DNA from 4 places in the Chryseobacterium sp. II3a genome. Region 4 is predicted to be linked to each of the others. Evidence: riboswitches for the same ligand, from Rfam matches in the RefSeq annotation. Region 4 holds a riboswitch; each other region holds the start of a gene.
What was found. Region 4 has a riboswitch for cobalamin ahead of AC3HD6_RS16210 (T9SS type A sorting domain-containing protein). Riboswitches for the same ligand answer to the same signal wherever they lie in the genome.
Positions count from the first base shown of each region.

Region 1: another riboswitch for cobalamin. It lies ahead of AC3HD6_RS02230 (acyl-CoA thioesterase); the one in region 4 lies ahead of AC3HD6_RS16210 (T9SS type A sorting domain-containing protein).
Region 2: another riboswitch for cobalamin. It lies ahead of AC3HD6_RS05560 (TonB-dependent receptor plug domain-containing protein); the one in region 4 lies ahead of AC3HD6_RS16210 (T9SS type A sorting domain-containing protein).
Region 3: another riboswitch for cobalamin. It lies ahead of AC3HD6_RS01520 (TonB-dependent receptor plug domain-containing protein); the one in region 4 lies ahead of AC3HD6_RS16210 (T9SS type A sorting domain-containing protein).

Region 1 is NZ_JBYPZJ010000001.1:493,185-501,372, reverse strand. Features, by position in the region: gene AC3HD6_RS02265 (DUF456 domain-containing protein) at 1-444, shown strand, start outside; gene AC3HD6_RS02260 (hypothetical protein) at 464-985, shown strand; gene AC3HD6_RS02255 (uracil-DNA glycosylase) at 951-1,592, opposite strand; gene AC3HD6_RS02250 (GNAT family N-acetyltransferase) at 1,685-2,191, opposite strand; gene AC3HD6_RS02245 (endonuclease MutS2) at 2,319-4,466, shown strand; gene AC3HD6_RS02240 (hypothetical protein) at 4,603-5,265, shown strand; gene AC3HD6_RS02235 (hypothetical protein) at 5,590-6,387, shown strand; cobalamin riboswitch at 6,422-6,602, shown strand; gene AC3HD6_RS02230 (acyl-CoA thioesterase) at 6,719-7,102, shown strand; gene AC3HD6_RS02225 (HD domain-containing protein) at 7,275-7,865, opposite strand; gene AC3HD6_RS02220 (XAC2610-related protein) at 7,867-8,188, opposite strand, start outside.
Region 2 is NZ_JBYPZJ010000002.1:151,218-159,405, forward strand. Features, by position in the region: gene AC3HD6_RS05545 (T9SS type A sorting domain-containing protein) at 1-1,230, opposite strand, end outside; gene AC3HD6_RS05550 (cell surface protein) at 1,261-2,481, opposite strand; gene AC3HD6_RS05555 (YncE family protein) at 2,497-3,633, opposite strand; gene AC3HD6_RS05560 (TonB-dependent receptor plug domain-containing protein) at 3,630-5,684, opposite strand; cobalamin riboswitch at 5,785-5,971, opposite strand; gene AC3HD6_RS05565 (cytochrome-c peroxidase) at 6,092-7,111, opposite strand; gene AC3HD6_RS05570 (MbnP family protein) at 7,128-7,994, opposite strand; gene AC3HD6_RS05575 (TonB-dependent receptor plug domain-containing protein) at 8,039-8,188, opposite strand, start outside.
Region 3 is NZ_JBYPZJ010000001.1:311,614-319,801, reverse strand. Features, by position in the region: gene AC3HD6_RS01525 (DUF5074 domain-containing protein) at 1-39, opposite strand, end outside; gene AC3HD6_RS01520 (TonB-dependent receptor plug domain-containing protein) at 45-1,886, opposite strand; cobalamin riboswitch at 1,919-2,096, opposite strand; gene AC3HD6_RS01515 (T9SS type A sorting domain-containing protein) at 2,345-3,658, opposite strand; gene AC3HD6_RS01510 (helix-turn-helix domain-containing protein) at 3,844-5,451, shown strand; gene AC3HD6_RS01505 (tetratricopeptide repeat protein) at 5,448-6,578, shown strand; gene pafA (alkaline phosphatase PafA) at 6,640-8,188, opposite strand, start outside.
Region 4 is NZ_JBYPZJ010000006.1:275,541-283,728, forward strand. Features, by position in the region: gene dnaG (DNA primase) at 1-173, shown strand, start outside; gene clpP (ATP-dependent Clp endopeptidase proteolytic subunit ClpP) at 286-969, shown strand; gene AC3HD6_RS16210 (T9SS type A sorting domain-containing protein) at 1,141-2,256, opposite strand; cobalamin riboswitch at 2,323-2,514, opposite strand; gene AC3HD6_RS16215 (esterase-like activity of phytase family protein) at 2,773-4,038, shown strand; gene tpiA (triose-phosphate isomerase) at 4,484-5,242, opposite strand; gene AC3HD6_RS16225 (GxxExxY protein) at 5,381-5,758, opposite strand; gene AC3HD6_RS16230 (S9 family peptidase) at 5,799-7,925, opposite strand; gene AC3HD6_RS16235 (TerB family tellurite resistance protein) at 7,951-8,188, opposite strand, start outside.

The DNA.
Region 1 (8,188 bases), on a different contig from region 4:
GGCATATTAGGAACATTTCTCCCTGTTTTACCGGGTCTGCTATTAAGTATTTGCGGCTTGTTGATTTACAAATTCGGTACAGATGCTGATCTTCCGATGATCTATGTCTGGGCTTTTGGGATTCTCACAGCTGCCTCTGTGGTTTTAAGCTATGTAATTCCCGCAAGAACCAACAGAAAATATGGTGGGACCCGCTGGGGAAGTATTGGTTCGGTAGTAGGGACTATTGTCGGAATTTTTATTCCGATTCCATTAGGCTTCCTTATCGGTATGTTTGCAGGGGTATTTATCGGAGAAATGCTTCACGACAGCAAAGACATGAACAAAGCCTTACAGTCCACTAAAGGTGCTTTAATTGGGTTTATTTATGGTACAGGGTTCAGTTTTGTAGTGGGTGTGGCAATGTTTTTGGTAGTACTCCTTAATATGTTTGATATTATTTAACTCAAAAAAAGAAAAAATCATGCTTCATAAAGCCCTCTTATTTAGCCTGGGAATTTTCGCATTAACAGGATGCGAAGCCCAAAAGAAAACAAAAGCAGAAACAAAAACTCCTGAAATGACAACCCATACCCAATCGTCTGATGAACAAAAGAATGACCTCATCTATCTGACAGTGGGGGAAAATAAGTTCCTTTTGGAGTATAAAATGAACATCACATTCAAAGGAATTTCCGAAGACAGCCGCTGCCCTGAAGGGGTAAACTGTATTTGGGCCGGAGCTGCTCTTGCTCAAATTGAAGTTATGGGAACCTCTACCCGGCCTGTACTCCTGAATCTTGCCAGCATGGATTTCCCAAACAAAAACTATCATCAATCTGCTGAATTTAATGGTTACACCATCACACTCCAAGAAGTCAATCCTTACCCTAAATCAGGTGGAACTGAAGAGTTAAAAGGAAAATATAAAATAGCAGTCAGTATTAAAAAGAACAAAGCATCATCAGATACTACCAAGAAATCGCCTCCTTCCCTTTGGAAATAAGATACTCATTAATTTTTGAGAATGGTTTACTTCCAAAGAATCCTCTATAAACAGAGAATGGCGATGGGTGTGCCGATTTCAATATAAAATGCTTAGCCGGATCTATAAGTTCGGCTTTTTTTTGTGCAAATGCTCCCCACAATACAAAAACTACGTTTTCTTTTTTATCTGAAATTTCCTTGATGATATAGTTGGTAAATGTTTCCCAGCCGAGATCTTTATGAGAATTAGGTGAATGAGCACGAACCGTTAACGTTGCATTCAATAAAAGTACCCCTTGTTTTCCCCAATCATCTAATTCTTTGGAAGTTCTTACTACGCCAAGGTCATCTTTTAATTCAATAAAAATATTTTTAAGGGATGGCGGTGCTGTCACCTGCTCAGACACAGAAAAGCATAAACCATTTGCCTGAAAGTCATTATGATAAGGATCCTGGCCGATAATCACTACCTTCACATCTTCAAATGATGTAATTTCCAATGCTCTGAAGATTTGATTTTTAGGTGGAAAAACCTTAGTAGTTGCATATTCGTTCTTTACTTTTTCCCAAAGGGTTTTAAAGTATTCTGTACTTTTTATCGGGGCTAAAATTTCTGTCCAGGTCATATTGCAAAAGTAATTAATATTAAAATAAAAGCACAACTCATACTTTAAATATCTTCACTTTTCTTTTATGGAAATATTGTTTCATCCGACAATTAATCTCTATTTAATCTAAAAATAATATTGTCCGGATTATGTTCATCCTTTTCACCCTCTTCAAGAATAAAATGATATTTTAAAAGTAGTTTTTTTGAATTTTCATTAAATCTGCTTGTAATGGCTACAATCTGCTGCAACCCTAATTTATGAAATCCATACTCTAAAACAGCACTCAGCGCTTCAGACATAATTCCTTTTCTGTGATAACCAGGTAATAATTCATATCCCACTTCTGCCGTTTTTTTGTCTGGTGAAAAATTCCAAAGACATATCGTTCCAATAAGATTCCAGGAATCTTTATATGAAATTCCCCAAAAAGCGACCTCTTTGTCCTGAGTTTCTTTTTTGATATGTAAAATAAACTCCAGTGCGTCATAGTTGGTTTTCGGAGATCTCCTTTTCACATACATATTGGTTATTTCATTACTTCTGATACGCAGAATATCTTCTGTATGGGTTTCATTAATCTCTTTTAAGATCAGACGTTCTGTTTCCAGTTTCATATTTTTCATTAAAAATTACCCTCAAATCTCTGAAAAGAAATACAGAATAGGGAATCATTCTGCATTAATCTATTTTGTAAATCGCTCAAATATACGTAATAATCAAAATTCTCACTAAATTTGCATTGTGTATATAGATAAAGAAGATTTAGACGAATTAGAGTTTCCGCAATTGCTCGCGGAAATCTCCCCATTTGCGTATTCTCCCAAAACAAGAGAAAAAATTCTTCAACTTCGTCCGATGGAAATTGACGAGGCGGAACTTTCATTGAAAAAAACGTCAGAATATCTGTCGAGTTTTGAAAGTTCAAATGCGATTCCGTTTGATGAATATGAAGATATTGAAAGTGAGCTGAAACTGATGCTGATTGAGAATTACCGTCTGGAAAACAGTGCTTTCATCAAAATAAAAACCATCACGGAACAGATCGGAAGGTTACAAAAGTTCTTCCCTACCATGCCGGAAACATTTCCTACTTTACTGGAAGAGATTTCTGTACTGGAATTCAGAAAAGAGATCATCGAGAAGGTAGACAAGGTATTCAACCGTTTTGGTGAGGTAAAAAATGAGGCTTCTCCGGCTTTAAGAGGAATAAGAACTGAGATCCAGCATGCTAAAAAAGCGATTCAGGAAAATTTCAACCGTGCTCTGACCACCTACGGACAGAGTGACTTTTTGGATGATATACGGGAAACAATTATTGACGACCAAAGGGTTTTGGCGGTAAAATCAGGATTTAAAAAAAGAGTTCCGGGAAGAACCCTGGGAATTTCAAAAACAGGATCTATCACCTACATCCAGCCAGACAGTGTTGTAAAGCATTATTTCAAGCTTCGTGAAAATGAGGAAGAAGAGAAAAAAGAGATTGATAAAGTCTTAAGAACCCTTACTGCAGAGCTTGCAGAATTTCAACCTCAACTTTGGAGATATCAGGCGTATATTTTTGATCTTGATCTGGTAAGAGCAAAAGCTAAGTTTGCAGACCTGATCAATGGTATACTTCCTAAAATCAACCGCCATAGAACATTGAGACTGAAGGACGCTTTCCATCCTTTATTATGGTTAAGAAACAAGGTAGAGAACAAAACGATTCATCCCCAGACCCTGGCTTTAACGGATCACAATAGAATTATATGTATTTCAGGACCTAATGCCGGAGGAAAATCGATTACGCTGAAGACTGTAGGATTGCTTCAACTAATGATCCAAAGTGGTATTCTAGTTCCTGTTCATCCAAAATCCGAGATGTTTTTCTTTGAGAAGATCATGACTGATATTGGTGATAATCAATCCATTGAAAATCATCTATCCACCTATTCATCAAGGTTAAAGAAAATGTCCGGAATCATCCGTGAGGCTGATGCGAATACGCTTTTACTGATTGATGAGTTTGGAACAGGTTCTGATCCTGAATTAGGAGGTGCTTTGGCTGAAAGTTTCATGGAGTTTTTCTATGACAAGAAAAGTTTTGCGATCATTACCACGCACTATACGAATATCAAATTGGTGATAGAACAGCTTCCAAACGCTCAGAATGCAGCCATGCTTTTTAATGAAGAAACGCTGGAGCCCATGTACAAACTGGAAGTAGGACAAGCAGGAAGCTCATTTACTTTTGAAGTCGCTGAGAAGAATAAAATCCCAAGGTTTATCATTCATTCTGCCAAGAAAAAGGTGGAACATGATATTGTGAATCTTGATAAAACGATTGTAAAGCTACAACAGGAGAAATATGAGGTTGAAAAACTAAAAACTGACCTTGCCGAAAGAAAAGAGTCTGTAGAAGACAAACGTGATAATCTCCAAAAACTGAATGAACAGCTTCAGCAGAAACTGTTCAATTTCCAAAAGCTTTATGAAGAGGAACACCGTAAACTTCAGTTCGGAAACAAGATTGAAACTTTCATCGACAGCTATACAAAAGGAAAGTCTAGAAAAGATGTTGTAAAGGATTTTGTAAAACTGCTCGAACAGGAAAAATTCAGAAAGATTGGTGCTGATAAAGATGAATCCAAACGCCTTCAGGTGGTGAAGAGAAAGATCACCCAACAGCTTAAGAAGGAAGAGGTGATTGAAAAAATTGCTGAAACCAACGAAAAACTGGAGGAAAAACGTAAAAGCGACCGTGAAGTATGGATGAAAATAGGCCAGCGTGTCCGAATTACCGGAAGTACCAGCGTAGGAACCATTGAAAAAATTTCCAGAAATAAAGTGATTGTTAATTACGGAACTTTCAAAACAACAATTAATGCTGATGAATTAGAGAGAATCTAATCTATCTGAAAATGCATTAAGTTGAGAATTTGAAAATAAACTGAATACAATAATGGAAGAGAGTGTCTGAGGATACTCTCTTTTCTTTTGTAAATTGTTGTAATAATTTTCCTATTTTTAACAGAAACAATAATTTATGAAACCATTAAAAGTATTATCAGACCTTATTCCGATACCTAGTTATACGGTAATTATCCTTTGCTTTTTCTTTCCTTTTTTCCTGATAAAATGTGGGGATACCACCTTAATGTCTATTAAAGGAACAGATCTTGTAACCGGAGTTTCCAAACAAACAATGAATGAAAGGATGAAGGAAAGTTTAAAACAGAATTCACCTTTTGGTTCAGCTTTCGGGAATGATTCAAGTGATCATTCTTCCAACACTGACAGTGAATATTCACCTCTGAATGATTCCAATAATAAAAATGACAAAGAGAATATTCCTCCAAGCCCATTTATTATCATTGCTTTTCTGGCAGCTATTGTGGGAATTATTATTCATGTGATAAAAAGTATTAAGAAAAAATATATCTGGCATATTACTATTTCCTTGATAGGTCTCATCTCTTTGTTAACTTTTTATCTGACTTTCCAATCCAAGATGGAAGGTCTCGGAAACAATAAAGTTGGAATGGGATTAGGAGGCGGAGTGACCATCAGCTATGGTTTTGGAACGGCTTTTTATGTATGTGGGGCATTATTTCTTCTCATCATTTTATTTTTCGGAGTATTTTCTTATTATCTTAAAAATGATCCGGAGGCTATTTATAATTCATCTAATCAGAAAACAGAATCGTAAAAGAATTTATTTGCAGATAAAAAAAGAGTGTTTGATCCAGTATCAAACATTCTTTTTATTTATTTCCATGTTAGTTTTATTTTACCTTTTAATATTCATTTAAAAAAAACGTTTTTTTAAATCATCGGTTTGTTTGCAAAGTAAAAACAAAGGTTTCGTTATTTCCGATGATTATTATCAGGAGGTAATGGATATTAAACCTCTATTTATCTACTTTCCAATGGTCATTTGAAACTGATACAGGATTTAAAAGAATTGCAACAATATAGTTATCTTCCGCAAAGCATTTAATTTATATATTTGGGGAATTAAAAATCTGTTATAATGATTTCAGTAAACAAAGCATTGTACCTGTCTGCTTTCAGTATTTTTTCTTTAGCTTTCGTTAAAGGTCAGAATAAAGTTCCTTTTGGTGTTGTAAAAGCTGAAGAGGGCTACGCCAATGTACGTGTACACAAGGATAACTACAGAAAAATTGTAGATAAGATCCGTATGCGCAAAGGAGATGTATTTGTTTATGTAAAACCCGCTCCGGGAGAAACGGAATGGATCTGGATCAAATATCCAGAAAAGCAGGACGAAGACAAACCATTTGTTCGCTATGAAACACTTGATAAAGAAGGAATGGTAAATAAAGAGCGTATTGCTTTTATCGATCAGCTTCCTGCCTACACTCCTTCTAAATCTAAAAACGGAAGATCTCTTATTTTCACTGATAATTCCGATCCCAAAATCCCTACTTCCCAGAGAAGCAAAGTAGTAATTGATGTGTACCCATCCAATGCTGGTTACCGTAAAAAGGAAAAAGATGCCGAAGGGAAGCTTCTTACTATTGATAAAGTAAAGCCTTGGGGAATTGGAAATGATCTTCCTGAAGGCATGACGGAAATTAAATCTATCCGATTGCAGCAGCCTGGAAGAGGTTCTGTTTTCGTAAGAGAAGCTATCAAAAATATGTTCCAACCCACTATGGACTTTAACAATATAGGAGTAACCTCCCTGGACAATGACAACATTTTTCTTTATATGATCAATGGTTCCGGAGAAAACCGATATACTACTCTATGGACTATTAAAAAGGGAAGAGTAATCAGCCAGATTATTTACCATAATCCGGAATAAATTCATTAATTTTGCAGCCGAAAAAGTTTTACGCTTATTCATCATAGAAACTGGTTCTGCATAACCGCAGATTAAAAGGGAACCGTGTGAAAATCACGGACTGTCGCGCAACTGTAAGTAACTGAAATCTTTATCAAAAGATCCACTGTGCGAGGCATGGGAAGGAGATAAAAGATGTTACAAGTCAGGAGACCTGCCGCTTTCTTAAACAAGAAACTTTCGCGATTTGAAGTTTTATTGATCTGATGGATTGTTTCAGGGATTTCCAACGTTCCTGTCATTATTCTGTTGTTTTGATACTATTTCATTTCGCCTTAATTAATAATGAAATATGACTACAGAAGAAAGAATTGAAGCTGCCGAAACCAGAATCTTTAAAGCGGTTTTCCCTAACACAACCAATCATTATGATACTCTTTTCGGAGGTACTGCTATGCAGCTTATGGATGAAGTAGCCTTTATTGCTGCGACCCGTTTCGCAAGAAAAAGAGTGGTAACAGTAAGCAGTGACAAAATCGATTTTAAAAAACCAATTCCTGCCGGAACGATTGTAGAACTGATCGGAAAAGTTTCATATGTTGGAAAAACAAGTATGAAAGTAAGCGTTGAAATCTACACAGAGCAGATGTACTCTTATGAGAGAGAAAAAGCTATCGTAGGTGACTTTACTTTTGTAGCGATTGATGAATTCAAGAAACCAATCCAGATACTATAAATAAAAAAGTTTCGGGCGGCCAGAGGCCGCCCGAAACTCATTATAATATGTCTTTATACTAAACTCAGGATAAAATATTCCTGTTTTCTCTGATTTCAGAAAAGCTAAACAAGCAGCTTCTATAGATTACAAGAGGAATAATAAAATCCAGTTATCAGCTTTTTATTTGAGATTATTTTAAAACTTTTTCAGTTTCCAGGCTTCTGGTCAACAACAGTTCAAAAGCTTCTCCCATTTCATCTGATGCTCTCGTAATGGCCGTTTCAAGCATATTCCTGATCTGCTTTTCAGTAACACCTGCTTCTGTCCAGCTTTTTCCTGAAGTATGAGAATTCAGAATGAAAGGCATAATTCTGTCAATAGAACATGCAAAAATAGCATCTGGAGTAACTTCTTCTTCAAATTCAAGCCATAGATTGAAAAACTCTGTACGCAAAGGCTCATCAAGAATTCCGAAGATCTTCTGAGCAGAAATCTTTTCTCTTTCAAACTTCCCAACCATTGCTGCTTCATCGAAAAGGAAAGTATCTCCTGCTTCAATTTCCACAAGGTCGTGAATGGAAAGCATTCTTATCACTCTTAACAAATCGATATCCGCACGATTTTTAGCATAAGGATAAAGGATTTGCGCCAAAATAATGATTTGCCATGAGTGCTCCGCTGTGTTCTCTCTTCTGGAATCATCTGCATTATAATTTCTTCTCTGTACATTTTTCAGGGCATCTACAGCCAGGATAAAATCAATTTCTTTCTGAATTTTCATCTTACTTTTCTCTATTATATTGATCTGATGGATATACCTTCGTTTTGGTAGTCCATTTATTATTTTTCTTTTCTTTTATGGTAACTTTTACATAATCCTCATTGGTAAGATCCTCTTCTTTTTCAAGAACCTTATCAAGTCCTTTATTAGGAATTACTTCAAATTCTGTGGTGAAAAGTCGGCAGCAGCCATCCTTTCCAAAGGTAATAATGCGCTTGCGGACCGGATCTGTTTCAAAAAAATCAAAATTATCTGACCCTAGTTCTGTAAGCTCTTTACTTTTCACAAAAGCCATTCTGGTACTATTAAATACATACACATCA
Region 2 (8,188 bases), on a different contig from region 4:
AGCAATGGTATTGATAACCGCATTGGTATTAGGGTCAATAATCTGGATTCCTGCCGTTTGATTCACTGCAAAAACATATTTTGAAGTACGGATCATATTTCCGATCTGTGCTGTTCCTGTTCCATTGATTACACTTCCTATTTGCAGATTATCAATATCAAACAAATAAATTCCTTTAGATGTTCCAATATATCCTTTATGTTCATCAACTCCCAGGAACGATCTTCCGTCTGCTGTTCCAATCGTATTAAATGCTGCAATTTTCTGCAGCGTCTTTGCATTGGCAACTACTAATCTACCTCCAGGTGTATATTGGGTGTCTCCACCATCAGCAGCCTGCTTGGAAACAAAATAGAATTTATCTCCATAAATGGTTCCATGTGACGTGGTAGCTCCGAATGCATGATTATTATTTACAGCGCTGTAAGCACGATAGTTGATTTGTCCGTTGTTATCAATAAAGTTAACAGAACCGTTACCATGTCCGAACCAGTCTTCATTTACAACAAAAAAACCGTTGGTAAAATTTGTAGTGGTTACATAAGGGGAAACCGGTGTTAAAGTAGATGATATTGGAGGAGTCTGGAAATCGGGACTGTAATTCCATACATCCCATGATCCATTTTGAAGGATACGTCCTGTAGATCCTGACCCTGAAGAGGAAAAATCAGAATCTGAAGGATTTTTAATCAGATAAGACCAAAAACCATTATTCCAGCCAGATTTCCAGTGGTCATTTACATCTTTTGCCGTATAATCATCGAAATCATAGGCTGTAGTTTTTACAATACCATCCACAGGATATAGCGGATAGGTGGCATTCCCACTTTTAATAAGAGCATTGGAATCCTGACCATTCAAATCAAATCCAAATCCGCCTATTGCAGTACCGTATGGAGTTCCCGGATACATTAGAGTAAAGAATCTGTGATCTGCTTTTGCAATCGCTTTAAGCATATCTTCTCCTGTAGCATTGCCATCCCATCTGAAACCCCATACCAAAGCATCAGGACTTTTACCGTCATTCCACTGCACCACAAATGCAGCCTGATTGGAACCTGTTCCTACCCAATACTGAATATCAGAAAAGCTGATTATATTTGTAATATTGGTAGTATTTAAAGGAGTATTTACCGAAATATCATTCCGGGGTACTCCCTGTACTTTTATCTGGGCATTCGTGAAAAATGCAAACAGAAAAAGTACAGTAAAAAGATAAAACTTTTTCATTCTTACTAATTTTAATATATGTTACGTTTGTTATTTCTTTAAATGTAAGTCGTAAGCTCCGGCTACTTCTGTAGAAACTTCACCCAGCCAGCCAGCTTCCTGATTTACTCCTGTATATACTTTTACAAAATCAATTCCCGGAAGTTTTACATATTTTCCGTTCTTGTCAACCGCCCAGGAAATATCAATATTGGAAGCTTCGTCATTATTGGGAGCATTATCTGCATACCCGAAATCATAAGACTTCCCTACCCAGTAGTTCCCTGTTCCACTCTGATCGTAATAGTTGTTTTTAAGTCGGGTTCCTGTAAAACCATAGGAAGCATCTGACAGCCATAACGGGTAATAGCTTTGTGCATGGAAAACCATTTTTGTTTTAAATCCTGTATTTCCAATATTATCCTGCCATTTGATGTACTCTACATCGGTTTGCCAGCTGTCATTTCCAGGTACAGGTGTTTTATTTTCATCCGGTTTGAAGTAAGTAATCCCGTAATTCTTCAGGGTTTCATTTTTAAAGTATTCACTTCCTGCAATTTCATACCATTCATTATCATCCGGTTTTCCGTTTTTATTCTTGTCATAAGCCACCATGATAATTCCCGGCTCACAATTTCCTGAACGGGGATCACTCGCAGAGTTCCCGAAGAATGCGTTTCCCAGCACTTTAAAATCTCTTCCGTCCATATTCGGAATGGTATGATCGAAACCAAATACTACATAACCACCATATCCACCGAGGCTCACCATTGAAGGATTGGAGCCTACCAGATAACTATTGGCTTTCTTAATCATATCTGTCTCGCTATTTCCAAGGTCATATTCAGGAATATCATTCGTAAACTGTCCAACTGCGGGGCGGAAATCAAATACTTTGGAGATATATTTGCTCAGCGTTCCTGCTTCTTTGGTCACCACAATTTTGGATTGAAATACTTTATTAGCTCCCACCTTTAATGTCAAAGGATAAGTAGCAGCCTTTGTACTGATAAATTCCAGTTCAGCATTTTCGGAAATGATGGAATCTTTAATGCTCCAGGTAACTTTTCCGGAAATATTGGTAGGAATGCTCAATACTCTGAAACGTTCAATAGTATAAGCGGTATCTAATTTAAATGAAGGGGGAATTACTTCCGGATCTGTAGGAACCGCTGCTGCTACCTCATCATCATTTTGACAAGAAGCTACTATACCCGCTAAAAAAAAGGATAAAAGCCCAGTTGTTACGTACTTAATTGTTTTTTTATTCATGTCTATCAGTTTTGTTTAGTTGTATAAAAAAGCGAAGTGGGCAGGGATATTTCCGCCTTCAGTTTTCCATTTAAAATGTCCGTTTTTATCAAAGCAGTACACAAATCCCATGGATACATAGTTCCGGACATCTGTAATATAAATATCTTCTGTAATAGGATTTACAGCAATTCCGTATGGGGTTTTAATGAGGTCTTCATATTCCTTATCAATAATTTTGTTGGAAATTATCTGCTCTGTCTTTACATCTATAATTCCATATGTTTTTACGTAGGAATGAGTATTATAGTTGAATTCATTTCCATAGTAATACAGTTTATCATTCACGATAGTCATTTCGCTCACTGCAATATGAAAATCTTTTTTAATGTTTCCTGTTGCTGCATCTATCAGATATAAATTGGAAGGAACATTGTAATAATCGCCTCTTGAGGTTACATACAGATCTCCATAATTGTCTTTTTTAAGGCGATGAAGGTTGATCGCTACATCAATTTTTTTCTTTTCTGTAAAAGTGTTCAGATCAATCACTGAAACGGTTTTGTCGTAATTCGGAACCATGTATCCTCCGGAATTGGCTACAAATAGCTGGTTCCCTACAACTTCCATTTCTTCAGGCTGATATCCTACAGTGACATCTCTTTTGATAGACAGGGATAAAGTGTCTATTTCCACTACTTTTCCTTTGGGAGCCAATGGATTGATATCTACAGGGCCGGCGTAGCTGCTGGCATAAGCATTTCCATCCTTAAATGTTAAATATCTACAGTTCTGCAAATAAATGGATTTAATATGCTTAGCTGTTTTCGCTTCAAGGACTTCGATGGTGTTGGAAACATTCACTACAATGTACATTTTGCTTCCGTAGATCTTGATATCGTTTCCTACATCTCCCAGCTCTTTTAAAACATTGGGATTGATTTCGGAGTAGATATTCCTGAAATAGGTTCCTTTGGTATAATCAAAGAAATCAAGGGTACATTTATTACTTCCCATATTTCCTTCATTCAGTACATAGAATCCTTTGATGGTTGTTTTTTCAACAGGGTTAAGCCCTTCCACTACTTCCATAGGAATGATGGTATCATCTGTACGGCAGGAAGTAAGAAGGATGAATATAGAAAATAAAAAATACAGGTTTAGCTTTTTCATAGTGTAAAGTTTAAAGTGAGTCTGAAATTTCTTCCCGGCATTGGATAATTCAGTACAACGTCATAATATTGGTTAAAAACGTTGTTCATTTCAAGGTTTATTTTAAAAGGATGCCCGGCAAGGTTTAGTTTTCTCTGGACAGAAAGATCGTGGGTATACCAGGGCTGAATATAGTTATAGCGGATATTATCCTGCTGTCCGTCATATCTTTCTCCCACATAGATTGTACTGTAATTAAAGCTCCAGTCTTTATAATCTGCCATCAGGGTAAAAGATCCGCTGTGCCTTGGTGTATAAGGAATTTGTTCCCCATAATAGGTTTCTTTAAATCCTTTAGTAATGGTTTTATCTTTAGCACTCTGGTAGGTATAAGCCAATAATGGTCTAAGTTTCACCTTTCCAAGCATTAATTCCGTTTGAACATTTACGTCTGCTCCAATAATTTCAACCTTTCCAAGATTGAGCATCATCCAGCGGAACATATTGGTTGTTGGGATGGCCACAATCTTATCTGTCACTTTGTTATAATACCCATCTACTTTTATATAAAGTCCTTTGAATAAAGATGTATCGTATTTTTTCTGATACGTAAAACCTACATCATACTGGTGGGTAAATTCCGGTTTAAGAAAAGTATTACCAACACTGGTATAATACAGGTCATTAAAGGTGGGTAGTCTAAAGATATTTTTATAGAAAGCTCTTAGGGTAAGTTCAGGTATTGAAGCGGGCTGATAGCTCATGAAGAAAGCAGGTGTCCATTCTCTTCTGTCATCAGGTTTGAAATTCATTTTTACCTTTTCTGAAGTAAATGTCCCTAATAGGCTTCCTAAGAATTTAAATCTGTTCCACTGATAGGTAGTAGCCAATGCAACCAGGGTTGTATAACGGGTAGGATAAGAGAAATTATACAAATCAGCATCAAGGGTATTGTATTGAAAATCTCCGTTCAAACTGACATCCCAATTAGGAGTAATTGAATATAGATTGGAAGAGGAAACATAGACCTCGCGTTGAATATAAGTATTCTTCGCTGGCATCCCAGACTGAGACCTTACCGTATCATTAAAATAAGTATAGTCGTAAGCAAACTTTGCCTTTAGTTGAGTTTCAAATTTAGGAAAAAGCTTTTTCCTGAAATTTGCCTGTACAAAATAATTCTCATCAAGCATTCTTGCCCCTCTTGCTTTAAAACGGTTCTTCACGATAGGTGCCGGAATACCACGGTTTGAAATATACCCATAACCACGGATATTCCAGCTTCCGTTATTCAAAGTTCCATTCACAGAAGTTTCAAAACGTTTTGCTTTAATATCGGAATCATATCTTTTGGAAATGGTATCAGAAGCAGTGGTTCCATTGGGATATTTTCTTCCATAACGAAATTTATAAAGACCATCACTCTGGAGAAATTCTGCACTGAAGCTCGTTGCTATCCGTTTTGATATCTTCTGTTCTAAACGGAAAGAAGGGTTGAATAAATCAATGGAAGCACTTTTGGCTCTTATGGTAAGATTGGTTTTCCTATTTCCTGTGAATACTGGTGTTTTAGGCTGTAAATAGATTGATCCTGATGATCCGAAGTCTTTGGCAGGTTGGAAGATCTCACTTTTCTGACCATTGTACAAAGAAATTTCTTCCAGATCATCCAAAGAATATCTTCCCAGGTCCACCTGTCCGTTTTGGGCATTTCCCAATTGAATTCCGTCATAGAAAACGCCTACATGCTGGCTTCCCATACTCCGGATATTGACGGTCTTCAAACCACCCATGCCTCCATAATCTTTAATCTGAACACCGGAAAAATATCGTAATGCGTCGGCAACAGAATGGCTGCTTAGCCTTTCAAGCTCTTCACCTTGTAAAGTCTGGGCCGGAAGGATTTCTTTAAAGTTTTTTTTGTAAATATTGACAGTCTTTATTGTTTCTCCTTTAATACTATCTTTTTTCCTGGTTTGGGAAAGTAGAATTTGAGAGGTTAACACGAATACCGTGAAAACAATTGTATGGAATTGAAATGTATTTAGTTTTACTCCCATTAGCTCATTCATGGATCATGATGACGCAAATGGATATAAGAAAGCAACGACAAAGCACAGCTGCCACTGCACAGAATCATTGTTGTCCTAAGCTTTATTCCACGAAAGCGTCAAACGTTTATTATTTCTGGCAGGTCTTCTGACTTACTCCATTTTTGAAATCCTTCCCATTTCTAAAAACAGTGGATGTATTTTTCAAAAACTTTGGTGCGGAGCTTACAGCAGCGGGTCTGTTCCGGATTTTCACCGGATTCCCTTTTAAGAGCTTATTATGGCTCACCAAATTCCGGCAAAGATATAAAATTATCACCAGATATGATGTCATGCAGAATAAAATGATTATCAATCCATAAACGTGAAAAATCCCGTTAAGTTGTAACGGGATTTAAGCAATGAGTTTTTTCTGTTTTTACCAATGATTATTTTTCTACAAATTCACGATCGCTCAGTGTTTTCATAAACAGGATAAGATTCGTCTTTTCTTGTTCTGTAAGTGGAATTCTGTTTCCATTATTTTTAAAAACAGGGTCAAGGTTATCTGCAGATAAAACTCCTTTATCAAAATAATCAAGAACTGCTCTTAGTGTTGGGAATTGTCCATAGCTTCCATAAGGTGCGGTATATTCTACATTCCGTAAAGAAGGAACCCGAAAACTCATATAGTCTTCCGGAATACCGGTAACCCTTCCTCTTCCGGCTTCATTGGTATCCGGGTTTACAGGAAATCCAATATTTCTGAAACTTTGATCGGTAAACAATTCTGTACTATGACAGCTTGCGCATTTCTGTTGAAAAGTCTGATATCCCAGCGCCTCGTTTTCCGTGAAAGCTTCTCCTTTTTTTCTTTTTACCTTATCATATTTGCTATTGGCAGAAATCAGAGTGTACTCATATTGAGCAATACTTTTATAAATCCTTTCAGCAGTAATCGTTTCGTCTCCAAATGCTTTTCGGAACAGATCTTTATACATCATATCATCCCTTATTTTCCCTATCACCTCCAGAATAGAAGAACCCATTTCTTCATGAGTGATAATAGGAACCAGGGGTTGATTTTCCAATTGAAGGATATTACCATCCCAATTATAAAACTTCATAAACAGCATGTTCTGAATAGCTGGGACATTTCGTAATCCTACTCTATTCTGAATTCCTATTCCCTGTGCATTATTATCGGCAAAGGCATTTCCCTGAATATGACAACTGGAACAGGAAATACTATTATCTGTACTTAGCCTTTTCTCATTAAATAATTTTTTCCCCAACTCTATCCCATATTTTGTAGGTCTATTAGAGTTCACCGAATTGTTTAGTTCCGGAAATCCAGACGGAATATTGAGTGAAACCTGTGGATTATCGTCAGAAATAGGCTCATAACGATCATTATTACATGATATTAACAGAATAAGAATCACTAAAATATTTAATCCTTTTTTCATTGCAGCAGAGTAGAGTCTAATTTTCAACACTGCTCACTGAAAACATTCCGGAAATATCACTTGAACCGTTACCACCGAGGTTATCAACAAATTTTACCATTTGGTTAGCAGTATGAATATTCGGAGTGGCATTGCCATCTGATCCTGTTCCCGTAACCAATACAATCGTATTAATTTTGCCCGTCAACAGCTTATCAAAATCTGCTTTAATAATAATTTTAGGAGCTTTGTTATCCACAATGGCATGTTGAGAAAGATCTAAAGTAACATCTCTATACGCATCTACTCCCTGGGTAAAATTACCGTCTGATCCTTTTATTGTACTCCCTGTGTGAATAGACATCTGTTTGTTATCCGTTCCATAGAAACCTTCGATTTTTGTAAAACGATAACCAGCTCCCCATTCCCACATCATTTGGGTATCATTGGCACCTGCGGTAGCATAAAACTTTGGAAACTTCACCTGATCCAAAACATTCAGATCTTTTTTTACTCCTAGTCCGAATTTGATTCTTTTATATTCTCCCACTGGGATATTACTAAGAATATAACGAAGTGTTTCCGGCTTTGATTGATCTATTACAGTGGCTCCCTGGTCGAGGTCATTAACTTTATAAGGAACTTCATTACCATCTGCTTTTATCAGACGAATATTACTTATTACATATTTCAATTCTGAAAAATGATGAACTTGTCCTTCTGCAGAGGTATTGATAGTAGCTGTACTTGAAGTGGCACCTCCGAGAACAATCGTTTCATTTTTAAATGTATTCTTGAATTCAAGGGTAACATTATTGGCAACAGGATTATCATCACTGTTTTGGCAAGAAATTACACCTAATGAAAAAGCTGATAATAGTAGATATTGTTTTAAGTTTTGCATTTTAAAAATTTTAGTTGTTGTTTTAATTAAAGTTTCTGTCATCTTTAAAAATTGAATTTTAAAGACGTATAAATATTACGACCCATTCTTGGGATATTTCCCCAGTCTGCATAAGTGCTGTAATATTTGTTTAACAGGTTTTCGGCTCCTACCTGAAAAATGGTCTTAAGTTTTTTGATTTTGAAAGTATAATC
Region 3 (8,188 bases), on a different contig from region 4:
AAAAGCAAAAAGAAGATGTAAAAATTTGTTCAGTTTCATATTATTTAAAAATTAATTGTTGCATAAATACTATAATTTCTTTTTGGCATCGGATAATCATATACTGTCTGGTAAACTGTATTTGTAAGATTATTCACTTTGAATCCTAGGGTATATTTCTTTAAAATATCCGCAGAAATACCAGCGTTTAAAATAAAATAAGGATCCAGTGCCACAGATCTTTTCTCATCTGCCGTAGTGTAAGTAAGTCCATTCATAAGCCCTTGAGCATATATTTTAAGGAAATCAAACTTATAATCTATTGAGCCACTAGCTTTGTGTAAAGGAACATACATCATCTGTTTTTGGGTTTCCTTATTAATAGATTTTGAATATGTATATCCCGTATTAACCTTCAGGCCATGTCTGCCAAAATTTTTATTCCAGGTAATCTGCGATTCTAAGCCATAAAACTCAGATTTATATGTATTAAAAGGAACCCAATAGCTATATGAAGTAGGAAGCCAGCTGATAAAATCCTTAATATCCATATAATATGGGCTGAGAGTAATCTTAAAATCTCTAAAATTAAACTCATGATCCATATCAATATTTAAGGAGGTCTCAGGACGTAGGTTCAGATTTCCTCCAGGCTGCCAATAAAGATCATTAAAAGTTGGATATCTGAAGTTTCTTGAAAAACTGGCACCTATATGATACCATGATAAAGGATTCCATTTTCCAGAAAAAGAATACAGAACTGGGGATGAAATGTTTTCAACAAAATCTTTCTTTATTCCTGCTTCAAAACGTAAATCTTTAGAAACAAAATATCTTATCATTCCTCCTAAAGATCCTATATTTCGACTGACACTTCCTATCCCTGTCTCATACCCCTCCGCCTTATTCACCTGAAACTCTCCAATCACATTAATATTGATTTTGGGAGTGATGAAATAATTAAAATCGTTTTTAAAGATATAATTCTTTCCTTCTGCTCCACTGGATTTAAGTGAATGGATATCTGAAAAATATTTGTAATTATCTTCCGTATAAGCAGCTTTGAAGCTGTTAGTGAGATTCACCTTATTGATATCCCAGGAGATCAAACTTCTCAAAGTATTTGCCTTATACTTCGACCTGTTACCATTTTCCTCGTAAATTGCGTAATGCTGAGAAGCGTCAAATATCTGGCTTTGCCATGAAATAGTCTGAGAATCCGTAATTTTATAAGCAGTTCCTATATTAAAGGTAGTATTGTAATACCTTCCATTGATATTTTTAAATGGGGTTCTCCCTACTACAAATTCCGGCACCTCATAATCATTAGCACTTACACTATAGTTTGCAGAAGCTTTAAAGCTAAATTTATCATTACTGTAAGAACCCTTTACAAAGTTATTATAGGTATCAAAAGATGCTACCTCTGAAAATAAAGATCCGTGGAATCCTTTATTAAACTCCAGGTTATTATTCAGATGAATACTTCCCCCAATAGCTCCTGATCCGTAGACAATACTTCCTCCACCTGCTTTTATTCCAATCTGGTCATATCCAAACAATGCAATATTATTAATATCTCCCTGTCCTAAAAAATTAGAGTTAATGTTAATACCGTTCCAGACAAAAGCAGTCTGCTGAGCTGATGTTCCCCTAAAAGAAGGTGAAGAAACGGCACCACGCCCATTTTCTTTAATATAAAGGTTAGATTGAAATCTAAGTAATTCTGAAAGATTGCCTGAATTCTTTTGAGCTTCTTCTGGTGTAATAGTTTTCACAGGGTGAAATTGTTTCACCTTGTTCATCTGGCTGTCGAATATATAAATAGTATCTACAGCTTTCTCCTGTCCGAAAAGAAAGCAGCCATAAGATGAGAGAAACAGTACCAGAGATCTTTTTATATCCATATCCTTCTACTTTTCCACCGAAAGCAATATGTTTTTTGATTATTATTCTGGCAGGTCTCCTGACTTTCGCTTTCTGCGCCTTCCCGTTTTTATACAGTGGCTGAGTACAGAAATTGGTATTGCGATCTACAGTTGCGGGGACAGTTTGGGAGTTACACCCAATTCCCTTTTCATTCCAATATACTGGAAACCAAAATTTTTGCAAAGATAGCTTTTTAAATGTATTAGACAAAAAGTGGATGTTGTAGCTGAAAACAAAGAAGATAGGAGTTGAAAAGTAGTAAAGTATATATATCAACAAAATAACTATAGTAATCCCCTTTAAAACTATATCTTTTATCGTAGGCATACTCTGATAAAATTCCCAACACCCCTCTTCAATGATTCATAAAAAACAGCTGTTTTCACTATTGAAAACAGCCATTCATGGTATAACTATTATTAAAATTTGCTAACTTTTACTTCTTAATGAATTTGTAATTCTGCTGTTTGCCTTCTTTCTCTGAAAGCTGTACTATATAATTCCCTTTTGGCAAAGATGATACGTCAATCTGATGTTCCATAGCAGTGTACGATCTTACTTTTTGCCCTACCATATTATAAATTTCTGCTTTTTCGATATTTCCTGTTCCTTTTATATATAAAATATCAGCTACCGGATTTGGATAAATACCCATTGTATTTTTATCTTTTGAAACATCACTCACTGATAAATATTCTGTAAGATCAAGATAAAATGCGACCATTTGATTCGAAGCATTCATTCCCGTTCCTGCTATTTTTTTCCCATCCTGAGAAATCGCCAAAGGAAGTCCCATAGTTACTCCATTGGTATTAATTCCTAAGCTTGTTGCATAATCATTAAGATTAACACGGCCATCTGCTTCTGTCCAGATAAAGCCTTCTCCCGACATAGGCGGTGCTCCAAATGCCCTGTAAAATCCAATAACCCTTGTTCCATCTCCAGAAACACCGGTCGCCCCTCCTTTGAATGAGAAAGAAGCATTAGGATGTGTTATATAAGTCACCCCCGTTGCTGCTTTCCATACATAAGGATTTGGGGTTGCTGAGCCAATAATGGTATTTCCATCTGCAGAAACAGCTCCCGCTTCTCCTACGTTATTTCCATTGTTATCTGTAATGAAACTTTCGACCCCATCTATCCACTTTGCACCACTTCTGGCTCCTGTAGGTTCATCCTGCCATCCTACTACCACAGCTCCATCTGCACTTATAGCATTCGCTCTTGAGCTTCTTCCGCTTACCATACTTCCAAGGTCTACCACTCCGTTTGTCTGATCCCATTTTACAGCATGGGCATTTGCTGCAGTAAGCCAGCCCAGGCCTACAATGGTGTTTCCATTGGGAGATATTCCCCATGTGGAGCTTACACTTCCGTCCCAACCGGTAGGAACAAGGCCGCCTTTGTTTGTCCATGTTGAGGTAAATACATCATAAATTGAAATTTCATTAAAACCTGTTGCTGCATTCGTAATTGATGATGCAATTGTATTTCCATCGTTAGAAACGACAGTTTTTCCCGCAGCCGGATACCCGTTTGAGATGGATCCTATCTGTACAATTCCAGTATTGGATGTCCACATATATATACCACCACCGCTGGTATGCATACTCACTATCCCTTTATCAGACACTGCCCCTACGTTATAATTCCCGAGTCCCATTACCGTAAGTTGAGCTTTTGCTGCACCAATATTTAAAAAACAATAAGCAACAACCATTTTCATTGACACTTTGTAAAAATTTTTCATATATTATTATATTTAATATTTAGAATCAACAGAAACAATATTAACATTATATTTACCCAAACAAAAGAAATAGACTTTCACAATTCGTGAATTTCGAAAGAATTAAAACTTTAAAAAATTAATAATCAAATACTTAAATAATTCTATTTTGTAGGCAGCTTTTCAGGCGAGTTGTTAAGAAGAACATGAAAAATAAATGGTTATTCAGAAAAATGGTTAAAAACAGTAGAAGAATATTTCTGCTGATCTTTACATTATGCTTTCTTATTATCAATGGACAGTCTGGTCCTGATTTTACTATTATTGCTGACAAAGCATTTCAGAAACTGTATCAAAATCCTGATGACTGTATTAGTTATACTCAGGGACTTTTAGTAGGTGATCAGGATATAGAACATAAGATTGTACTTCAGAACATTATTTCACAGGCTTTCGCCATGAAGGGAGATTATATGCAGTCAGTCAATAGTTTTTCTCAGAAAGAAAATCCAGGTCAAAGTCAGGAGCTCTCTTATTTTATGCAGATCTTTGGGGATTATAATCTTGCAGACCAATATCAGAACCTGGGATTGTATACTCAATCTAAAAAGATAATTGCTCATCTTTTATCAGATCAGAAGATTCTGAAAAGCAATGATCCCAAATTAAGAATCACTACCGCAAAACTCTATCAACTTCAAGCTTTGAACCTGGGAATTAATAGAGACTATTCCAATGCATTAAAAAATCTTGACAAAAGTGATCAATATACCAACAATGATAACCAAGAGAATAAAATTATTACAGCAGAGAACAATATTTTCCGTTCCTCTTATTTAATGAAACAAAATAAGCTAGCCGATTATAAAAAATTGATAGAAAATGTAATTTCTGACCTTGAAAAACAGCAAAACCAACCATTTTTACTCAGTTTAGCTTATGAAAATCTTTCCCGGTACTATTTCCTACAGCAGGATTATAAAACTTCAGTTCAAAAACTGGAACTAGGATTGTTATTAATTGAAGACCTTCCTTTTAACAATATAAAGATTAAGATTTACGAGTCATTGTCCCGTACTTATTTTGCCCTCCAGGATGATATAAAATATCATCAATACAACAAATATTATAATGATTTAAAAACCAAAACGGATTACAATACAAAAGAAGGAATACGATACATTGTAAAACTGGTGGAAACCAATCAAAATAAAACCCTTGAATTTGAAAAACAAACTTATTCAAAATCTTTCTGGACTTTCACTTTGATTTTATCTGCAATCATCATTGCTTTATTCATCTATTTTTTGATTATTAAAAGTAAAAATAAAGATTTGAAAAAGCAATTTGACTTCTTTGAAAAACAGAATTACCAGCAAAAACAAATTGTCCTTCCAACCACTATCTTACTCAAAAACACTCCTGATCCAGAAAGGAATTCCAATAAAATTTCTAAGGAAAAAGAGGAAGAAATCCTTCAAAAGCTTGAGGAATTTGAACAGTCTGACCGGTATCTGAACAAAAACATGTCATTATCAATGCTTTCAGCCCAATTGGAGATCAACACCAAATACCTTTCGGAGGTCATCAATAATAAGGAAAAAAATTTCAATGGATATATTAATAAACTAAGGATCAATCATATTGCTCAACTGCTAAGAACAAACCCTACTTTTCTTAACTATAAAGTAAGCTATCTTGCAGAGTACTCGGGCTTTTCTTCACATAGTGCCTTTACCACTGTTTTTAAATCTATTACAGGAATGTCTCCTAACGCTTACATCCAGGAAATCAGTAAAAGTAAAGTATCATGAAACTAAGATTAAAAATTTTCTCATTATTCCTTTTGTCCTCTATTTTTATAAACGGTCAAAGCACTTTAGATGCATCCCTGTTGAAAAAAGCTAAACTGGAAATCTATGATAATCCGGAGAAAGCCATTCGCATTGGAAAACAACTTCTGAAAAAAGACAATAGTCTCAAAACCTCTATTGACATCTATATGCTTCTTTCCACGGCTAATGTTGCCAAAAGAAATTTTGAAGAATCTCTGAAATATATTTTAAAGGCCAAAGAACTTTCACAAAAAACAAATGATGCAAAAAGCCAGGTAAGTGTACTGGTTTCTGTAGCGATACAGTATCAACAAATGGAACTTTTCAGCAAAAGTCTTGAAACATTGGATGAAGCAGATCAATATCTGGCCAAAATCCCTGAAAAAACTCCCGAAAAATATATAGAAACAGCCACAATCTATGCCATAAAAGGAATGATTTATAAAAGCCAATCCAACTCTGACATTGCCCTGGAAAAATTTCTGATCTCTATAGAAAACTTTGAAAAAGTGCCGGTAAAGAAAACTACTTACTCTAATATGAGTGTGGTGTATTACAATATTGGCTATTGCTATCTTAATCTCAATCAAATTGATAAGGCCCAACAGGCATTTTTGCAATCAACAGATTGTGCCCAGCGAAATAATGCCAAAAGTCTGGAAGCATTTGCGTTAAAGGGAATGTCTGAAGTATATAAACAAAAACATGAAAATCAAACCGCTGTCAATCTTTTGATAAAGGCTGAAAATCTCAGTAAAAATACAGGTGATATTATTTTGAATGAGGGAATTTACAATGAGATGGCCAACAACTACCTCGCCATGGGACAGCAGGACCTATATCAGCTGTACAATAAGAAATACTTTGAAATGAAATTTAAGAGAAAACAAAACGAACTGTCATCCATCAACCAAGTCATTGATAATCACAACAAAGAAACATCTGTAAAAAGCCAAAAACTAAAATCTCAGTATTATTATATGAATATTATGTCTTTTGTGATCGCCAGCATTCTTATCCCTATTCTACTATATTTTATTGTAAGAATCAGAAAACAGAATAAAAATTTTCAAAAAGAGATCCAACAGATCATACACACTCCATAATTTATATGCACAAAAAAAACATCCCAAAAATGGAATGCTTTTTTGTTTATGATATTTCAGGCTATTTGCCTATAACTTCAGTGATTGGATTTCCAACACTTCCGCTTGGGAACTGAATTTTCAATAATGAAGAAACAGTAGGAGCAATATCCGTCATGTGATAAGCTTTATTACTTTCTCCCTGCTTCACTCCCCAGCCCATAAAAATTAGTGGAATGTGTGAATCATAAGAATTCCATACACTGTGGGTAGTTCCTGTTTTAGAATACGGTGGAAGCATAGAATCGTGAGAGATTAATTGGATATCACCACTTCTCTGTCTGTTGATTCCGTTGATAATTCTTTGTTTAATAGGCTCCGGAATGCTTGATTCAGCCACTTTGTCTACAGAAACTGCATATAAAACAGTAGGATCTTTTTCTAACTCTTTAACTGTGAAGTTTCTTACATCATCCAATTCAAGTTTACTGTCTGCCAATACTTTTCTGTCAAAATAAATCTGATAGTTATCTATGGCGTTGATTAATTTATCCGCTCCGAATTTATCTTTCAGCTTTTGATTAAGATTCTTTTCAGCACCTTCTCCAAAGAAACCGGTTGGGATTTTATGCTCTTTTAAGAATCCTACAGAATGTGCTCCACCGTGATCAGCAGAAAGGAAAACAGTATACTCTCCTTTTCCTACTTTAGAATCCAGGTAGTTGAAGAATTGTGCTAAATCCTGATCTAATCTGATATACACATCTTCCACTTCAATAGAGTTTGGACCGAATTTATGTCCGGCGTAATCTGTAGAAGCCAGGTTGATCGCTAAAAAGTCTGTAATATTATCACCTCCTAATTTTTCCCCATCTACAGAAGCTTCTGCTAATTTCAATGTTAACGTATTTCCGAAAGGAGTATAACGGATGTTGTCTTTCTTAGTCTGATAATCTTTTGCAAGATCATTGTAAGGGAATGTAGGTGTTTTTGCACTTCCCAATAATCCTTCCCAAGGAGAATTGTCTGGTGCACTTTCCGTATATTGATTGATCGGAAGCAAAGTGTTCCAACCGTTAGCTACCAATTTTTCAGGTAAATTCTGTGAGTTAAATGATTTTACCCACTGAGGCAGATCATTCATATACCATGTACTGGTGATGAAATTCCCGGTACTGTCATCAAACCAGAAAGCTCCGTTGGGTGTATGTCCTGCTGGAAGAATAGAAGCTCTGTCTTTCAAAGAAACTCCGATTACTTTTCCCTGGAAGTTCGTTGCCAGTCTCAACTCATCAGTTACTGTTGTTGACCAAAGGTTTTTTGGAGAATGACTTCCTGTTTTTGTATTGGTTGTACCAACCGGCTGAACACTATCATCAGCAGTACAATATACTCCTTTACCTGTTTCTTTATCTGTCCAGTCATTTCCGGCAATTCCGTGAATTGCAGGTACCGATCCGGTGTAGATACAAGTATGTCCTAAAGCTGTAATGGTAGGAACATATGGAATGTGTACGTTATTTAAAGAATATCCTGTATTCAAAAGTCTTTTGAAACCGTCATTGCCATATTTATTGTAAAAACGGTATAAATAGTCCCAACGCATCTGGTCTACTACCAGACCAACTACT
Region 4 (8,188 bases):
ATTATCTGATTACAGAAACAGCGAAGGAACTGGACCAATACAGCAGCACTGATGAAGTAAAATATTATGAACTGATTAAAAAAATCACTCTGCTGAAACAAGCTTCTATCAGATTAAGTAATATTATTGAATATTCCCCGATTAAAGGAATCTATGTCAATAGAAAAAGATAGTTTAAAGACAAAAGGAGTCAGTAATCTATGACAAAAAGTCCTATAAAATTTTAGGAATAAATATTGTAATTTAAACATCGAAAATATTATTAAAATAATACATAATACAAATATGGACATTAAAAAGGAATTCAGAGATTTCTCTGTAAAACATTTAGGAAACAACGGTTTGGCTACCGATCAGTATATGGGAATGTATGGCCCAACGAACTTAACTCCGTACATCATGGAAGAGAGAAGATTAAACGTTGCTCAAATGGACGTTTTCTCCCGTTTGATGATGGACAGAATTATCTTCCTTGGAACTGGAATTGACGATCAGGTAGCGAATATCGTTACGGCTCAGCTTTTATTCTTAGAAAGTGCAGATCCGTCTAAAGATATTCAAATCTACATCAACTCTCCTGGTGGAAGTGTATATGCGGGATTAGGTATTTATGACACAATGCAGATCATTAAACCGGATGTAGCTACTATCTGTACAGGTATGGCTGCTTCAATGGGAGCTGTATTATTGGTTGCAGGAGAAAAAGGAAAACGTTCTGCGCTTAAACATTCAAGAGTAATGATTCACCAGCCTTCAGGAGGTGCTCAGGGAGTTGCTTCTGATATGGAGATCAACTTAAGAGAAATGTTAAAATTAAAGCAGGAGCTTTATGATATTATCGCTCACCACTCAGGACAAACTTATGAGTGGGTAGAGAAATCTTCTGACAGAGATTACTGGATGACTTCTGAAGAAGCTAAGAGCTATGGAATGGTAGACGAAGTTCTTCAAAGAGCAGAGAAAAAATAATTGATATTACATCATAATGAAAAACGCATCCGAATTGGATGCGTTTTTTGTTTTAGCCAAAGCTGAACGAATTTCTATAACGAAGAAAATAATAATTGAAGACGTAATATTCCCCTCCTCTGGAGGGGTGTCAAATCGTAGATTTGACAGGGTGGTTAAACAATTCCCTCTCTACTTCTTCACAACCTTATGCAGGGAAGAACCATTTTTCGTCTTAATCTCTACCCAATATATGCCAGTATTTAGAGATCTAATATTAATCTTCGTTGACTGGGAAGTCATTACTTTCTGTCCTAAAGAAGAATAGATCGTAACCTCTCTGATATTTTCAGAAGTTTCAATCTGAATGAAATCACTTGTTGGATTAGGGTAAATGTTGAATGATGCTTTCTTATATACAGAGGCAACAGACAATGTTGCATTACTTGCTTCAGTAGGAGTGAAAGGTCTTCTCTCTCCAAAGCTTAATCCCAGCCATGTATTGTTGTTCAGTTGAATCTGGCTAAGATCATCTTTTTTCTGCCAGCTTGAAAGATCTTTTCCGGAATATAATTTCCAATTTTCTGCTCCGGAGTTGGTTCCTGTGAAAGTATTTAATGACAGGCTGGAAACCTGATTATTGCTTGAAGTAAAATTGAAATAAGGGGCCTGAGTTTGAATAAGCTGTAGTGCCTGTTCCGCTGTTAAGATACCATTATATTGAATTCCAAAAGCAAAAGAATTGGCATTACCATTAGAACTATGAGTCCCAAAATCTACTACAACAAGACTTCTGTTATTTCCGGTTCCAATCCAGTTGGTAATTTGGGATGAAGTATACCATTGAGAACTGTAAGCAGGAACTGGTGTTGATGGTGGTGTGTCGATGAAATCAAGACCATAAGTAATACCAAACCACAGCCCGTCTGTTAAAGTCGTATACCCTACGCCATTATTTTGATTGGACATATTTCCGGCATTTGATCCGGTCCAGGTAATCCAGTAATCATCTGTACTTGGAGTATGGTGATTGTATTTGAAACTGTACAGAAATCCTGAAGGAATGTCAGCCTCTATTTTAGGTTCTGCAGCCACAATCGCATTGATCATGTCTTCGGCTGTTAAATTATTATCATCAAAACGATAGCCCCATGCATAAGATTTAGGAGTATTATTATCATTGAAATCGGCAATGAAATAAGCCTTTTTAGAACCGGTTCCCACCCAAAACTTAATATCGTTTTCTGTGAATTGAGCAAAGAAAAACTGCGTACAAAGCAGTAAGAAAAAAAGATAGATTTTTCTCATAATATAATTAAATTAAAGTTTTATTCCCGAAACTTATTTATCTACAGGATGGTTCATCATCCTGAAACTAAACGCGTATTTAAGGCAGGTCTCCTGGCTCGCATCCTACAGCTAACCTTCCCGGATCTTAGCCCAGTGGTATTATTAATAGCTATAGGTAAAACAGCTTACAGTTGCGGGTACAGCTCAAGATTTGAATAATATTCTCACTTGATTCCCTATTGTGAACAGTGTTCAACCTTAAAAACAGCGCAAATATATCATATAAATTTTTGATGTCTATTTTGTGAATTATATATCAGTTTTCAATTTTTCCTGATATTGAACTATATTTTTAAGGATGGATTTTACTAATTGATAATAAATTGGATTTTTTATTTTGAATTTTATGAGTTAAATTCATGTTTTTGTTGTTTATGTTGAATTCATCTTAGAATTCTATTGTTAAAATACAATTATCATTGTATTCAAGATCAGTTTACAATCAATTTATACTTTCGCGCCATAAAAGTTACTATGAAAAGAATACTATTATCTGCTTTGATGATGACTGCCTTGTGGTCATGCAAAGATGATGACAACAATATCAATAATTCGGATATTAATTATTCTAAACTTCCGCAGGAGTTTCCATTTTCAAAACTGGCAACAATAAACGGAGTAGATGTCATTAATGGTGGATTCGGATCCGGAGCGGCAGCTCATCCCACAAGAAAAGGTGAGTTTTATGTTATTACAGACCGTGGCCCGAATACAGATTATCAGAACGGGAAAAAGTTTTTAACACCTGATTTTACTCCTACCATTATGCATTTTAAAATTAATGCAGAAGGAAAAGTAGAAGTGATTAAATATATTAAGCTTAAAAATCCATCCGGACAGTCTATTACCGGACTTCCAAACCCTATAGGAATGGGAAGTACAGGTGAAGTGGCTTATGATGCTGCAGGAAATGTTCTGGGTACGGATAAATATGGTTTAGACAGTGAAAGTATTGTGGCTGCACCAGACGGTACATTTTGGGTTTCTGATGAATATGGCCCTCATATTGTTCATTACAGTGCTGATGGAGTAGAACTGGAAAGAATAAGTCCGATTGGGGTAAATACAGGAAATAGAAAATTACCAGCAGTGCTGGCTAAAAGACGAGCGAACAGAGGAATGGAAGGTCTTTGTATGACTCCTGACGGAAAAACATTGGTGGGAACAATGCAATCGATGATGTTGGTTCCATCAAAAGCTTTGGCAACAAATACCACTTTAACGAGAATTGTAACTTTCGATACCATTACAGGGCAAACGAAACAATATGTTTATAAACAGGATGGAGGAGCTTCTGATTCGGTGTGTGATATTACAGCATTAGGGAATAATGAATTTCTTGTCATTGAAAGAGATAGTAATTTCGGAACACAGGGTGGAATTAAAAAGGTGTACAGAATCAATCTAAGCGATGCTACAGATGTAACCGGAACAGACCTTGCTGCGGTAGATGGAATGAAGGTGAACGGAAAAGCTTTGGAACAATGTACCTGGGATGAGCTTACCAATGCAGGAATTAAACCTGTTACTAAAAAACTAGCTGTAGACCTTGTTGCAAAGCTTGGCTATGAACATGATAAATTTGAGGGAATTGTTTATTTAGGAAATAATAAACTGGCTGTTTTCAATGATGACGATTTTGGAGTAGTAGATGATGGAAACGGGAATCCTAAGGCAAAGATACTGCCTAAAACGGGTAAGGTTGATAAAGGAACTATGTATATAGTCGATATTCAATAATTAGATTTTTTTAACGGAAAACGGCGGAATTTATTCTGCCGTTTTTTATTGTATACTATTGTATAATTCAATAGCAACGGGCTTTAGCTTCTTGAAAAAGAATTCTCTTTTTTAGGAGTGGCTTTCCATTTTATTTGCTATTCCGAAATAATTTTTCAGATTAGGTTTTCAGGTTTTTTGTCATTCGAAGGGATCTAAACTATGATTTTTGGATAGCAATGTGGAGATTCTTCCTTCGTCAGAAATCGAAGATTCGACGTAGTCAATGACAAACAGGACGTTTTTCTTGTGTAAAATTGAATAGGTCATAGAATATATTCAATAGAAACGGGCTTTAGCCCGTTTAAAAAATAGGAACATAAACTCATCGGCTTAGCCAAAACCTATAATAAAAGCCCTTGAAAACTAGTTCCAAGGGCTTTATTTCCTATATTGTTCTTCTCAATTAGTTGAAAGCTTCAATAATCTTAGAGAAATCCTCTAATTTTAAAGCAGCACCTCCAATCAGACCTCCGTCAATATCAGGCTGAGAGAAGATTTCTTTCGCATTATCGGGTTTCACAGAACCTCCGTAAAGGATAGAAACCTCATCAGCTACTTCCTGTCCGTATTTAGCAGCAATGATATTTCTGATGTGTGCATGAATTTCCTGAGCTTGCTCCGGGCTTGCTGTTTCTCCAGTTCCGATAGCCCAAACCGGTTCGTAAGCGATCACAACTTTTTTGATTTCTTCAGCAGAAAGGCTGAAAAGAGCGACTTCAGTTTGGTTTTTCACTACTTCAAGGTGTTGTCCTGCTTTTCTTTGCTCAAGAGTTTCTCCGTTACAATAGATTGGAGTAAGACCTTTATCTAATGCTAATTTTACTTTTCTGTTGCAGTGAGAATCTGTTTCTCCGTGGTATTGTCTTCTTTCAGAGTGCCCGATCAATGAACCTGTAGCATCGATAGATTCTAACATATCAGCAGAGATTTCTCCTGTGTAGGCCCCGCTTTCGTGCTCGCTCATATCCTGAGAAAATACTCCGATTTCATCCTTCTCAAAGATATCTTTAGCCATCATTAAGTATAAAGATGGTGGAGCGATCCAAACTTCACAGTTGGTAGCATTATTGTTTTTATAGCTTAGCAATTGAATCATTAATTGTTGTGCATCAATTACATTTTTGTTCATTTTCCAGTTGCCTGCAACTATTTTTCTTCTCATAAGATTTATATATTGATTTATTTTACTTTTTAGTTAAATTCATTCTTTGAATCTGCGTTATCTGCAAAATCTGCGTGCATTATTTTTTCTCTCGCAGATTAGTTTGATTTCGCAGATTAATGTAGTCATAATAGATTTTTACAGATTATTGACCACTCTTTTTATATTACCTAAAATATTGGTTGTATTAAAGTTAATTAATAGTCCCAGTTTCTTGTCAGACAATCTCAAATAAGTATATAATTGTTTATAATAAACATTATCCAACTCTTTTACAGATTTTAATTCTAAAGTAACTTTATCTTCCACTAAAATGTCAATTTTAAAATTGATATCAAATTTTTTATTGTCATAATAAACAGGAAGTAAAACTTCAGATTTAACGCTCAATCCATTTTCTTCTAATTCGTAGATGAGAATTTTTTGATACACAGATTCCAGTAAACCAGGACCTAGCTGATTATAAACTTTGAAAACAGACTTTCGTACAATATATGAAATTTCATTTTCTGTCATAAAGTATCGATCTGCGTTATCTGCAAAATTTGCGAGAGCTTTATTTATTAATCCCTTCCAATTTAAACATGAAAGCATACACCAAAGCAAGGTCCTTCAGATAATCAAATCTTCCGGAAGCTCCACCATGGCCATAGTCCATGTCTGTTTTTAATAATAAGACGTTTTTATCCGTTTTCATATCTCTTAGTTTAGCGACCCATTTTGCAGGTTCAAAATACTGGACCTGAGAATCATGCAGTCCTGTTGTTACCAATAGATTCGGATAATTTTTCTTTTCTATATTTTCGTACGGAGAATAAGATTTCATATAGAAATAAGCCTCTTTATTGTTTGGATTCCCCCATTCGTCATATTCGTTGGTTGTCAAAGGAATACTGGTGTCAAGCATGGTATTGACAACATCTACAAAAGGAACTTGTGAAATAACACCATTCCAAAGGCTAGGGCTCATATTCGCTATAGCACCCATTAAAAGTCCTCCGGCACTTCCGCCCTGAGCATATAAATGTTTAGGTGATGTATATTTTTCTTTCACAAGATATTCTCCGGCGTCAATGAAATCGGTAAAGGTGTTTTTCTTTTTCATCATTTTCCCGTCTTCATACCATTGTCTTCCCATTTCCTGGCCGCCGCGAATGTGAGCAATAGCATAGGCAAAACCTCTGTCCAGAAGACTCAGTCTTGTGCTGCTGAATGTAGCATCCATAGAACTTCCGTACGAACCGTAAGCATAAAGAAGAAGCGGATTGTTTCCTTCTTTTTTCAATCCTTTTTTGTAAACAATGGATATTGGAATCTGGGTTCCGTCTTTTGCTGTAGCAAAAAGCCTTTCCGTTGTATAAAGATCTTTGTTGTAGCCGCCCAGAACTTCCTGTTGCTTCAAAAGACTTCTTTTACCTGTTTTTAAATCCTGTTCATACTGAGAACTCGGTGTAATCATGGAAGTATATCCGAAGCGGAAATTATCTGTGTTATACTCTGGATTTCCTGATGGATAAACGGTGTAAGCAGCTTCATCAAATTTCAGAAAGTCTTTTTTACCTGTTTTTCTATCATAGATCACCAATTGAGAAAGCCCGTTCTGTCTTTCACTGAATACCAAATAATTCTTAAACTCGGTAATTCCTTCCATCAGAACCTCTTTTCTGTGAGGAATAAAATCTTTCCAATTCTCAACACCTGTTTTGTTTAAAGGAGTTTCTACAACTTTAAAGTTAAGAGCATCCTTATTGGTGGTAATCAAAAATTTATCCTCCAGAGGAGTGACATCGTACAGTACATCTTTTATTCTAGGCTGAAAAACCTTAAATGTTCCATTGGAATCATTGGCATCAAGATACCTGGTTTCGGAAGAAGTGGTAGCCTGAGAATAGATCATGATGAATTTCTCATTCTTGGATTTTCCTACACCAATATAGTTGGTTTTATCCTTTTCCTCATATACCAGGGCATCCTTTGAAGAATCAGTTCCCAGGGTATGTCTGAAAATCTTTTCCGTTAAAAGAGTTTCAGGGTTTTTGGAAGTATAAAATATTGTTTTGTTATCATTCGCCCATGTGGCTGATCCTGTTGTATTTTTAATACCCAGATCAATGGTTTTTCCTGTTGACAGATCTTTTAAAAATAATTTATATTGTCTTCTGGATACATCATCCACACCATAAATCATTTTTGTATTATCTGGACTGATACTGAAACCTGAAGCAGAATAATAGGAATGACCCTCAGCCTGTTGATCTACATCCAGAAGAATTTCTTCAGGAGCGGTCAGGCTTCCTTTTTTTCTGCAATATTTAAAATACTGTTTTCCAGCTTCTGTACGGGTGTAATAATAATATCCGTTTTTAAAAACCGGGACAGATTCGTCCTTCTCTTTGATTCTGGCTTTCATCTCCTGGAAAAGCTTTTCTCTGAAAGGTTCAGTATCTTTCATCATGCCTTCCCAATAGGTATTTTCGGCCTTTAAATAATCAACAACTTTGGTAGAATCTTTTCCTTTTTTAAAATAATCGATCATCCAGTAATAAGGATCATTGACCTTATCACCATGAATCTCTCTGATGTGTTCCTGCTTTTCTGCGACAGGAGCTTTCAGATCCGGAAATTTCTGAGATTGAAATGTAGATGCACTCATTACTAATAGTCCTAGATAAATTTTTTTCATGGTATTTTTTTGATGTGAGGAGAAATTATAATCCCCATAAGTTTTTCAGTAAAACATAGAAGGTATGTTCTTCTTCAGTGACCTTATTGTCTGCTTTAATCAGAGACTTGGCAAACTGAGTAAATTTTATACGCTCATCTTCTGTAGAATCTTCAAGGAAACATCTTCCATGAAATTCAAAATGATCTTTCCATTCTTCAGGCTGTAAAACAGCAAGAGTTTCCAGCTCATTGTCAAGGTTCATTCGGAATGGGAACTCATCT